4 regions of the Tatumella sp. JGM94 genome follow, and region 3 is predicted to be linked to each of the others. Evidence: predicted binding sites of a transcription regulator. Region 3 holds the regulator's gene; each other region holds the start of a gene.
What was found. The regulator CRP, encoded in region 3, controls carbon source genes, mostly activating them, when cyclic AMP is high. The targets are predictions, from matches to a motif close to ATGTGANNNNNNTCACAT.

Region 1: a site for CRP is predicted at 1,146-1,163, ahead of serA (phosphoglycerate dehydrogenase). Genes of this name have one in related genera too.
Region 2: a site for CRP is predicted at 1,260-1,277, ahead of JK216_RS07645 (YjcB family protein). Genes of this name have one in related genera too.
Region 4: a site for CRP is predicted at 784-801, ahead of JK216_RS12080 (PTS mannitol transporter subunit IICBA). Genes of this name have one in related genera too.

What each region holds. Positions count from the first base shown of each region.
Region 1 is NZ_JAERJN010000022.1:9,264-11,470, reverse strand. Features, by position in the region: gene serA (phosphoglycerate dehydrogenase) at 1-953, opposite strand, end outside; gene rpiA (ribose-5-phosphate isomerase RpiA) at 1,191-1,856, opposite strand; gene JK216_RS14330 (LysR family transcriptional regulator ArgP) at 2,048-2,207, shown strand, end outside.
Region 2 is NZ_JAERJN010000008.1:65,297-67,503, reverse strand. Features, by position in the region: gene JK216_RS07650 (glucose/quinate/shikimate family membrane-bound PQQ-dependent dehydrogenase) at 1-685, shown strand, start outside; gene JK216_RS07645 (YjcB family protein) at 886-1,167, opposite strand; gene soxS (superoxide response transcriptional regulator SoxS) at 1,378-1,770, opposite strand; gene soxR (redox-sensitive transcriptional activator SoxR) at 1,873-2,207, shown strand, end outside.
Region 3 is NZ_JAERJN010000004.1:15,292-17,498, forward strand. Features, by position in the region: gene JK216_RS04015 (OsmC family protein) at 1-370, opposite strand, end outside; gene crp (cAMP-activated global transcriptional regulator CRP) at 672-1,304, shown strand; gene JK216_RS04025 (YccS/YhfK family putative transporter) at 1,376-2,207, shown strand, end outside.
Region 4 is NZ_JAERJN010000015.1:75,319-77,525, reverse strand. Features, by position in the region: gene JK216_RS12085 (carbon starvation CstA family protein) at 1-314, opposite strand, end outside; gene JK216_RS12080 (PTS mannitol transporter subunit IICBA) at 1,063-2,207, shown strand, end outside.

The sequences.
Region 1 (2,207 bases), on a different contig from region 3:
TTATCAGAATATTTGATCAGTTTACCGGAAACTTCGACACCGATATTTTCCTGAGCTTCTTCTGTAGAGCCGCCGATATGCGGAGTCAGGATAACGTTGTCGAATTCACATAATGGTGACACAAAAGGATCGCTGTTGGTGGCCGGTTCAACAGGATAGACATCAATCGCTGCCCCGCCAACATGCTTGCTGGCCAGCGCATCACATAAGGCCGGAATATCGATCACCGTGCCCCGTGAGGCGTTGATTAGCAGGCCACCTTTTTTCATCGCCGCCAGTTCGGCTGCCGCAATCATATTCTGAGTTGCCGGCGTTTCAGGCACATGCAGGCTGACCACATCGCTCATATTCAGTAAGTCATGCAGTTTCTTCACCTGGGTGGCGTTACCTAATGGCAGTTTATCTTCCACGTCATAGAAGAACACATTCATCCCGAGGCTTTCGGCCAGCACGCTCAGCTGCATACCGATATGACCGTAACCGACGATCCCCAGTTTTTTACCGCGCGCTTCAAAGGAACCTTTGGCATTTTTGTTCCAGATACCCCGGTGGGCTTTGGCATTGGCTTCCGGAATACCGCGCAGTAATAACAGCAATTCACCGATCACCAGTTCAGCAACTGAACGGGTGTTAGAGAACGGTGCATTAAAGACCGGAATACCCCGTTTAGCGGCAGCATCCAAATCAACCTGGTTAGTTCCGATACAGAAACATCCCACGGCAATCAGCTTCTCGGCAGCCGCGAACACTTCTTCAGTGAGCTGTGAACGCGAACGGATCCCGATAAAGTGCGCGTCACGAATCGAATTTTTCAGGGATTCCGTGTCCAGTGCGCCCTTATGAAATTCGATATTGGTATAACCGGCTGCCCGTAAATTATCCAGTGCTGTCTGATGGACACCTTCCACCAGCAGGAACTTAATTTTGTCTTTCTCGAGTGATACCTTTGCCATTGCCCGACCTTATGGTTAATGATGTTGATACGAATATAAGAATTTCTTCTGTCAAAATAACAAATATTACGCTGCGGGCAACAGAAAACGATTGCGCCGGTTTATTGCCTGCCCGCAACAGGCAGCAGATCAGAGTAACAACGGTCTCTGTTCTGGCTGTCAGAAAGCATATTTAATCTGGTAATAACAGAAATGTGATATAAATCACTGAAAAGCAGCAACAAAAAAAGACGACGTTCAGTCGTCTTTATTCAGGGTGATCACTCCGGCGTCGGTACCAATCAGCGCCACATCGGCACCTCTGGCAGCAAACAGGCCGGTGGTCACCACCCCCGCCAGGGCGTTGATCTTAATCTCCAGTTCACGCGGATTGACAATACTCAGGTTGTGAACGTCGAGAATAATATTGCCATTATCGGTGACCACATTTGGCCGGTACTCTGGTAACCCGCCCAGTTTCACCAGCTGCCGTGCGACATAGGATCTGGCCATCGGGATCACTTCGACGGGCAGCGGAAAGTGCCCCAGTACATCCACCTGTTTGGAGCTGTCAGCAATACAGATAAATTTATCCGCCACTGCCGCTATGATCTTTTCACGGGTCAGGGCTGCACCGCCGCCCTTGATCATCTGCATCTGCGGGTTAATTTCGTCGGCTCCGTCAACGTAGATCGATAACTGGTCAACCGTATTCAGATCCAGTACCGGGATACCATAAGCCAGTAGTTTTTTGGTCGATGCTTCTGAGCTGGAAACCGTACCTTCAATGTCATGTTTAATGGTGGCCAATGCATCAATAAAATGGGCTGCCGTACTGCCGGTGCCAACACCGACAATGCTGCCCGGCCGCACATATTTCAACGCTGCCCAGCCTACCGCTTTTTTTAGTTCATCCTGGCTCATGATATGTTTAACCCTGTACGCTCTGTTGGTTAACGTAGTATAAAACAAGCTACAGGAAAATAATTAGTGTTACTGACAGATTTCGTGCTTTGCAGACCAGCTGGCTGATTTTTCAGGCATTACGGCTGACTGACCATGGCAAACATAATAATACAGGGTGCATTCTCCCTGCAGCAGAGAGCAAAATAACCATGAAACGCCCCGATTACCGAACACTTCAGGCACTGGATGCCGTTATCCGCGAACGGGGCTTCGAGCGTGCCGCACAAAAGCTTTGCATTACCCAGTCGGCGGTGTCACAGCGCATTAAACAGCTGGAAAACCTGTTTGGTCAGCCGCTGCTGGTCAGAA
Region 2 (2,207 bases), on a different contig from region 3:
TCGTCTGAAGTATGACGGTACTTTCACTCCGCCATCAGAGCAGGGGACTCTGGTATTCCCTGGTAACCTGGGTATGTTCGAGTGGGGTGGTATTTCAGTTAACGGTGGCAGCGACTTCGCTATTGCTAACCCGATGCAACTGCCGTTTGTTTCAAAACTGATCCCTCGTGGTCCGAACAACCCGATGGAACCGCCTAAAAATGGTGGCGGTGGTTCAGGTGGCGAAGCAGGCCTGCAGCACATGTATGGTGTTCCTTATGGTGTTGAACTGAATCCGTTCCTGTCACCGTTTGGTCTGCCATGTATGGAACCTTCATGGGGCTTTGTGTCTGCGGTTAACCTGAAAACTAACCAGATTGTGTGGAAAAAACGTATTGGTACTATCCGCGACAGCGGCGGTCCGATTCCTTTACCACCAATCACCGTCGGTACTCCGATGCTGGGTGCACCAATCACAACGGCCGGTAACGTGTTCTTTATCGCTGCAACCCTGGATGACTACATCCGTGCTTACAGCGTACGTGACGGTAAACTGCTGTGGCAGGCTCGTCTGCCGGCAGGTGGTCAGGCAACACCTATGACCTATGAAGTTGACGGTAAGCAGTATCTGGTGATTGTTGCCGGCGGACATGGTTCGTTCGGAACTAAAATGGGCGACTACATCGTCGCTTATAAATTACCTTAACGGTGATTGTTCAGGGTATAGCGTGCTATACCCTGTATACATCCCTGATAAAAAATCCCCGCCGGCAGTATTGCCGGCGGGGATTTTTTTCGGTTTTCGCCAGACTCTGGCACCCCTGCCGATGTCTGTGACTGCCGGTCTGCGGTAAGGGCCTCCGGCAGGCAGCCAGCCATTTTCAGAATGCCCTTCCTGAACTAACCCTATTCATCAGGCCAGGAAGACGGGGTATTTTTGATCACCTGAGTCAGAATATCCTGAGCGTTGCTGACAAACCCGTGCCATTGTTCAGCGCTGAAAGGAATACCCATCAGACCGGTCACGAACCAGCAGGACATGATCACCCCGAAGCCGGCACAGAGAACACTGAACAGAGTAAGGTGATGCCGCCGGCATTTGATCGTGGCGCTACTGGCGAGAAACATCGCCAGTGCACTGAGTAATCCCCAGCGCATAATAAGAAAATTTGCAGTTAATGTAGCCATTTTTACCTGTGACCGGCGCTGAAATAAAGTGCGGTGATCTCTGCCGACGGGTCTCCTGACCGCGGGGGATCAGCAGGCCGGACAGCCTGAATTTGTGATGCGGGTCACATTATAGACGGTTAATCTGCGGGGGAGAACAAAAAATAAGCGCTGAAAAGAGGGGGGAAGCGGCAGAGTACAGGTAATGCCGCCAGCCTGGCAGCATTATCGTTACATCATACCGGAAGCGGTCGCATGATGGCCGGTGGCGGTGCGGCTGTCCGTATGGAATTCATTGCAGCGCATCGTCTGGCGATAAGCGGTCGGTGTCTGGTCGAACTGGCGACGGAACACCCGTGAAAAAGTTTGCTGTGACTCATAACCATACTGTAAGGCGATATCAAATACCGGACGCCGGGTTTTACACAGGGCAACAGCGGCCATCTCCAGACGACGCTCACGAATATAGTCGCCAAGGGTTTGCTGTGTCACTGCGCGGAACATACGTTGCAGGTGCCATTTCGAATATCCCGATTTAGCAGCGACCTCATCGATCGATAAATGTTTCCCGAGATTTTGGTTAATCCACTGGGTTAACGAATGAATGATTTCTTCTTGCATCATAGTTCTGTCCTTTACGGTGAGGCTGGTCACCGGGGGAGTGGTTCGGTATTTATGTCGGGATGGAGTATAATTCCTCAAGTTAACTTGAGGTAAAGGCCGAATATGAAAAAAGAGAGAAACTATCCGAAGCCGGTACTGACGCCAGGGGAAGTTGCGCGCCGCAGCGGGGTGGCGGTTTCAGCCCTGCATTTTTATGAAAGCAAAGGGCTGATTGCCAGTACCCGTAATAGCGGGAATCAGCGCCGGTATAGCCGTGATGTATTACGCAGGGTAGCGATTATTAAAGTGGCTCAGCGGATTGGTATCCCGCTGGCAACAGTCAGTGAAAATCTTGCGCAGATGCCGGTAAATAAACGTATGTCTGTCGGGGAATGGGAAACCCTGACCCGTCACTGGCGCGAAGAGCTGGATAAACGGATTGAGACACTGACTCACCT
Region 3 (2,207 bases):
CAACCCCTTTACCCAGCATTAAAGCAACCGAGCAATATTTTTCAGCCGAAAGTGAAACTGCACGCTCTACCGCTGTATCGGCCAGGTTATGCCCGGTGACAATAAAGTGAAGATTAATATGGGTAAACAGACGCGGCGCTTCTTCGCGACGCTGCGATGTCAGTTTAACTTCACAGTCTGTCACATCATGACGGCCTTTCTGCAAAATAGACACCACGTCAATGGCACTACAGCTTCCGGTAGCCATCAAAACCATTTCCATCGGGCTGGGAGCTTTGTCACCGGCATTACCATCCATAAGGACCTGATGTCCCGAGGCTGATTCCCCGATAAAACTCAACCCTTCAACCCATTTTACGCGTGCCTGCATTGTTCTTACTCTCAGTTTATTAAATATCTGTCAGATTACTCCTTCACAGGATAAACGGCAATCTGCGGGCAATGACCCGGGCCAGACAATACAACAGGAGACAGTTTCCTCAGGGTATGCTACAAACAGAGGGGTAGATAATTTTTACCCGATTACAACCATGGCAAAACGGTCGTCTTCACCAGAGTAAGTGTCACTGGGTCACCGCGAATGTCAGACAAAAAAGCCCTATGATTTCAAAGCCCCACAGGATCTTACCCCCTGTGTTTCCGGCACGATTACAACAGAAGGATACAAGAGAATGGTTCTTGGTAAACCACAAACAGACCCTACATTAGAATGGTTCCTGTCCCATTGTCATATTCACAAATATCCCTCCAAAAGCACCCTGATCCATCAGGGTGAAAAAGCGGAAACTCTCTATTATATAGTGAAAGGCTCCGTTGCTGTTCTGATTAAAGATGAAGAAGGAAAAGAGATGATCCTCTCTTATCTGAATCAGGGCGATTTTATTGGAGAACTGGGATTATTTGAGGAAGGCCAGGAACGTACTGCCTGGGTGCGCGCCAAAGTTGCCTGTGAGGTTGCGGAGATTTCTTACAAGAAATTCCGTCAGCTTATTCAGGTGAATCCCGAAATTCTGATGCGCTTATCATCACAGATGGCACGCCGTTTACAGGTAACGTCGGAAAAAGTCGGTAATCTGGCCTTTCTTGACGTTACCGGACGCATTGCCCAGACCCTGCTTAACCTGGCACGTCAGCCCGATGCAATGACTCATCCTGACGGAATGCAGATCAAAATTACCCGTCAGGAGATCGGCCAAATCGTCGGTTGTTCCCGCGAAACCGTCGGCCGGATCCTGAAAATGCTGGAAGATCAGAACCTGATTTCAGCCCACGGGAAAACCATCGTCGTCTACGGTACCCGTTAACGGATCATACTGTCCGCTGCACGGCAGGTGACTGCCGTGTCTTGTTTATTATTGACCTGCGGTTGTATCTGATGTGGCGCAGAATTGTTTATCACCCTGAAGTTAACTATGCCTTGCGCCAGACACTTATCCTGTGTCTTCCTGTCGCCGCCGGATGGCTGGCCGGCGATCTGCAGAAAGGTCTGCTGTTTTCTCTGGTACCAGCCTGCTGCAATATCGCCGGACTGGATACCCCGCATCGCCATTTTTTTAAGCGAATTGTTATCGGCGGTACTCTGTTTGCGCTCAGTAGTTTCTTACTACAGTGGCTGCTGCTGCGTAATGTCCCGTTACCGTTTATTGTCGGTGCGCTTCCATTATTAATCGGAGTATGCGGTGAAATAAGCCCGTTGCATGGACGTCTGCTACCGGGGTCCCTGATCGCCATGACATTTACGCTGAGCCTGGTCGGACGAATGCCCCTGTGGGGCCCCCCTTTGCTCTATGGCTGCGGTACTTTATGGTACGGACTGTTTAACTGGTACTGGTTCAGGCTGTCTAAGGATCAGCCGCTGCGTGAAACACTCAGCCTGTTATACCGCGCTCTGGCGAAATATTGCGAGGAAAAATATACTCTGCTCAGCAGCAGTGATTATGATAAATCATTACCCGCATTACTGAATTACCAGCAGAAAGTCGTCGATTTAATCACCACCGCCTATCAGCAAATCCATATGCTTTCCGCGGAAAAAAACAGCCGTGAAAAATACCTGATCCGTACCTTTATGATGGCAGAAGACCTGCAGGAGCATATTTCAGTGACTCTCAGCCAGAGTGAGGATGTCAGAGATCTGGTACAGAAAAGTCAGTCGGGAGAAATTATCAAACGCACCGCTAATCTGGTTGCCGGACAACTGCGCAAGA
Region 4 (2,207 bases), on a different contig from region 3:
ACCAGCGGGCCGGCCCCGGCGATAGCCGCAAAATGGTGACCAAATAAGACATAGCGGTTGGTCGGAACATAATTAAGGCCGTCATTGTTCATCACGGCAGGGGTGGCGCGGGAAGGATCCAGCTGCATCACTTTTTGCGCGATATACAGACTGTAATAGCGGTATGCCACCAGATAGACCGAAACGGAGGCGACCACCAGCCACATAGCACTGACATGTTCACCGCGCCGTAATGCCACCACAGCAAGGCAAAACGCACCAATGACCCCTAACACCGCCCAGGGGATGTGCCTGAGAATTTTATGTTTATCCATGATTAACCTGCTGTTTTATATTGTGTTATACGAGGGAATCCCCGGGGCACCGCAGCGCCCCTGAGCCGGATATTCCTTTACCGGTCAGAATATCCTGGCGATTTTTTGCAGGCGGCGGGAATAAAAATAGCTGAGTGGCAATATGCGTGGCAGAGCGGTTACCGGAGGTCCTGAGTGGTTTTCTGCCCGCGGCCGCCGGCGGTTTTCTGTGATTCAGATCGCAGCCGGAACGGCCAGTGCTGCCGGACTCTGACAAAAGTGCCACGGCAGACAAGACTAATCAGTAAATCGATTATTTTTTCTGATTTAAATTAACCGGAGTATCCGGTCTGAATAATCATACACCCTTACATTTCCGCGGCGGATACAGGCTGCTGACTGGCCAGAATAAAAATGTGAAGCGGCGCATGATGGTTAAAAATAAATTGTTAATCAGATCACAAATCAAAATAAAATAAATAAAAATAAAATGTGATTTAAATCACATAAAAACAGGATTTTGTAAAAATAATCCGCATATTGCTCTGCAATATTATCTTTTAATGTGATTCATATCACTAATTTACCCCCTCTTCACGGCGCTTTATGGTGATACATATCACATTATTTAACCCGAATATGCGCCGCCAGATCTGCGTGATAGAGTCCGCCAGAGTGATCACTCCCGGAGATGTCATGCTGATATCTGCAGGATAGTACATTCCCGTGCCTTTTTATGTGTTGGTGCATATTTATAAGGAATATTTATATGTTTTCATCAGCTATCAGAATAAAAATACAAAGCTTTGGCCGCTTTTTAAGCAATATGGTAATGCCAAATATCGGTGCCTTTATCGCCTGGGGGATGATTACCGCGCTGTTTATTCCCAGCGGCTGGTTACCCAGTCAGACCCTGGCGAAACTTGTTTCGCCGATGATTACCTATCTGCTGCCTTTATTAATTGGTTATACCGGCGGTCGTCTTGTCGGGGGAGAGCGTGGCGGGGTGGTCGGGGCGATTACCACGATGGGCGTTATCGCCGGGGCGGATATGCCAATGTTCCTCGGGGCGATGATCGCGGGTCCGTTGGGCGGCCGGATAATCAAAATCTTTGACCGTTATACGGACGATAAAATTAAAAGCGGTTTTGAGATGCTGGTCAATAATTTCTCCGCCGGAATTATCGGTATGTTACTGGCTATTCTGGCCTTTCTGGCCATCGGGCCACTGGCTGAGGGGCTGTCTCGCCTGCTTGCATCAGGGGTTAATCTGATGGTGCAGAATAGTCTGCTGCCCCTTACTTCTGTCTTTGTTGAACCGGCGAAAATCCTGTTTCTGAATAATGCGATTAACCACGGGATATTCTCCCCGCTGGGGATCCAGCAGGCCAGTGAGGCCGGTAAATCCCTGTTCTTTCTGATTGAAGCCAACCCCGGTCCCGGACTGGGAGTGTTACTGGCCTATATGCTGTCTGGCCGCGGAAATGCCAGGCAGTCTGCCGGAGGCGCAGCCATCATCCACTTTTTCGGGGGGATCCACGAGATTTATTTCCCATATGTACTGATGAATCCGCGGCTGATCCTTGCGGTGATCTGTGGCGGGGTAAGTGGTGTATTTAGCCTGGCGTTGCTGGATGGAGGGCTGGTTTCTCCGGCCTCGCCTGGCTCGGTATTGGCGGTACTGGCAATGACGCCTAAAGGCGCTTACTTTGCCAATATTGCCGCCATTATCACAGCATTTCTGGTGTCTTTTATTATTGCCGTCATCCTGCTGAAAACAGGGAAAGTCAGAGAGCAGGATATGGATGCCGCTTCCCGTCGCGTGCGGGCCATGAAAACCGGCCAGCAGGTCTCAGCAGAGATATCGCTGCCGGATGATCTCCGGCATGTTCGCCAGATCATCGTCGCCTGCGA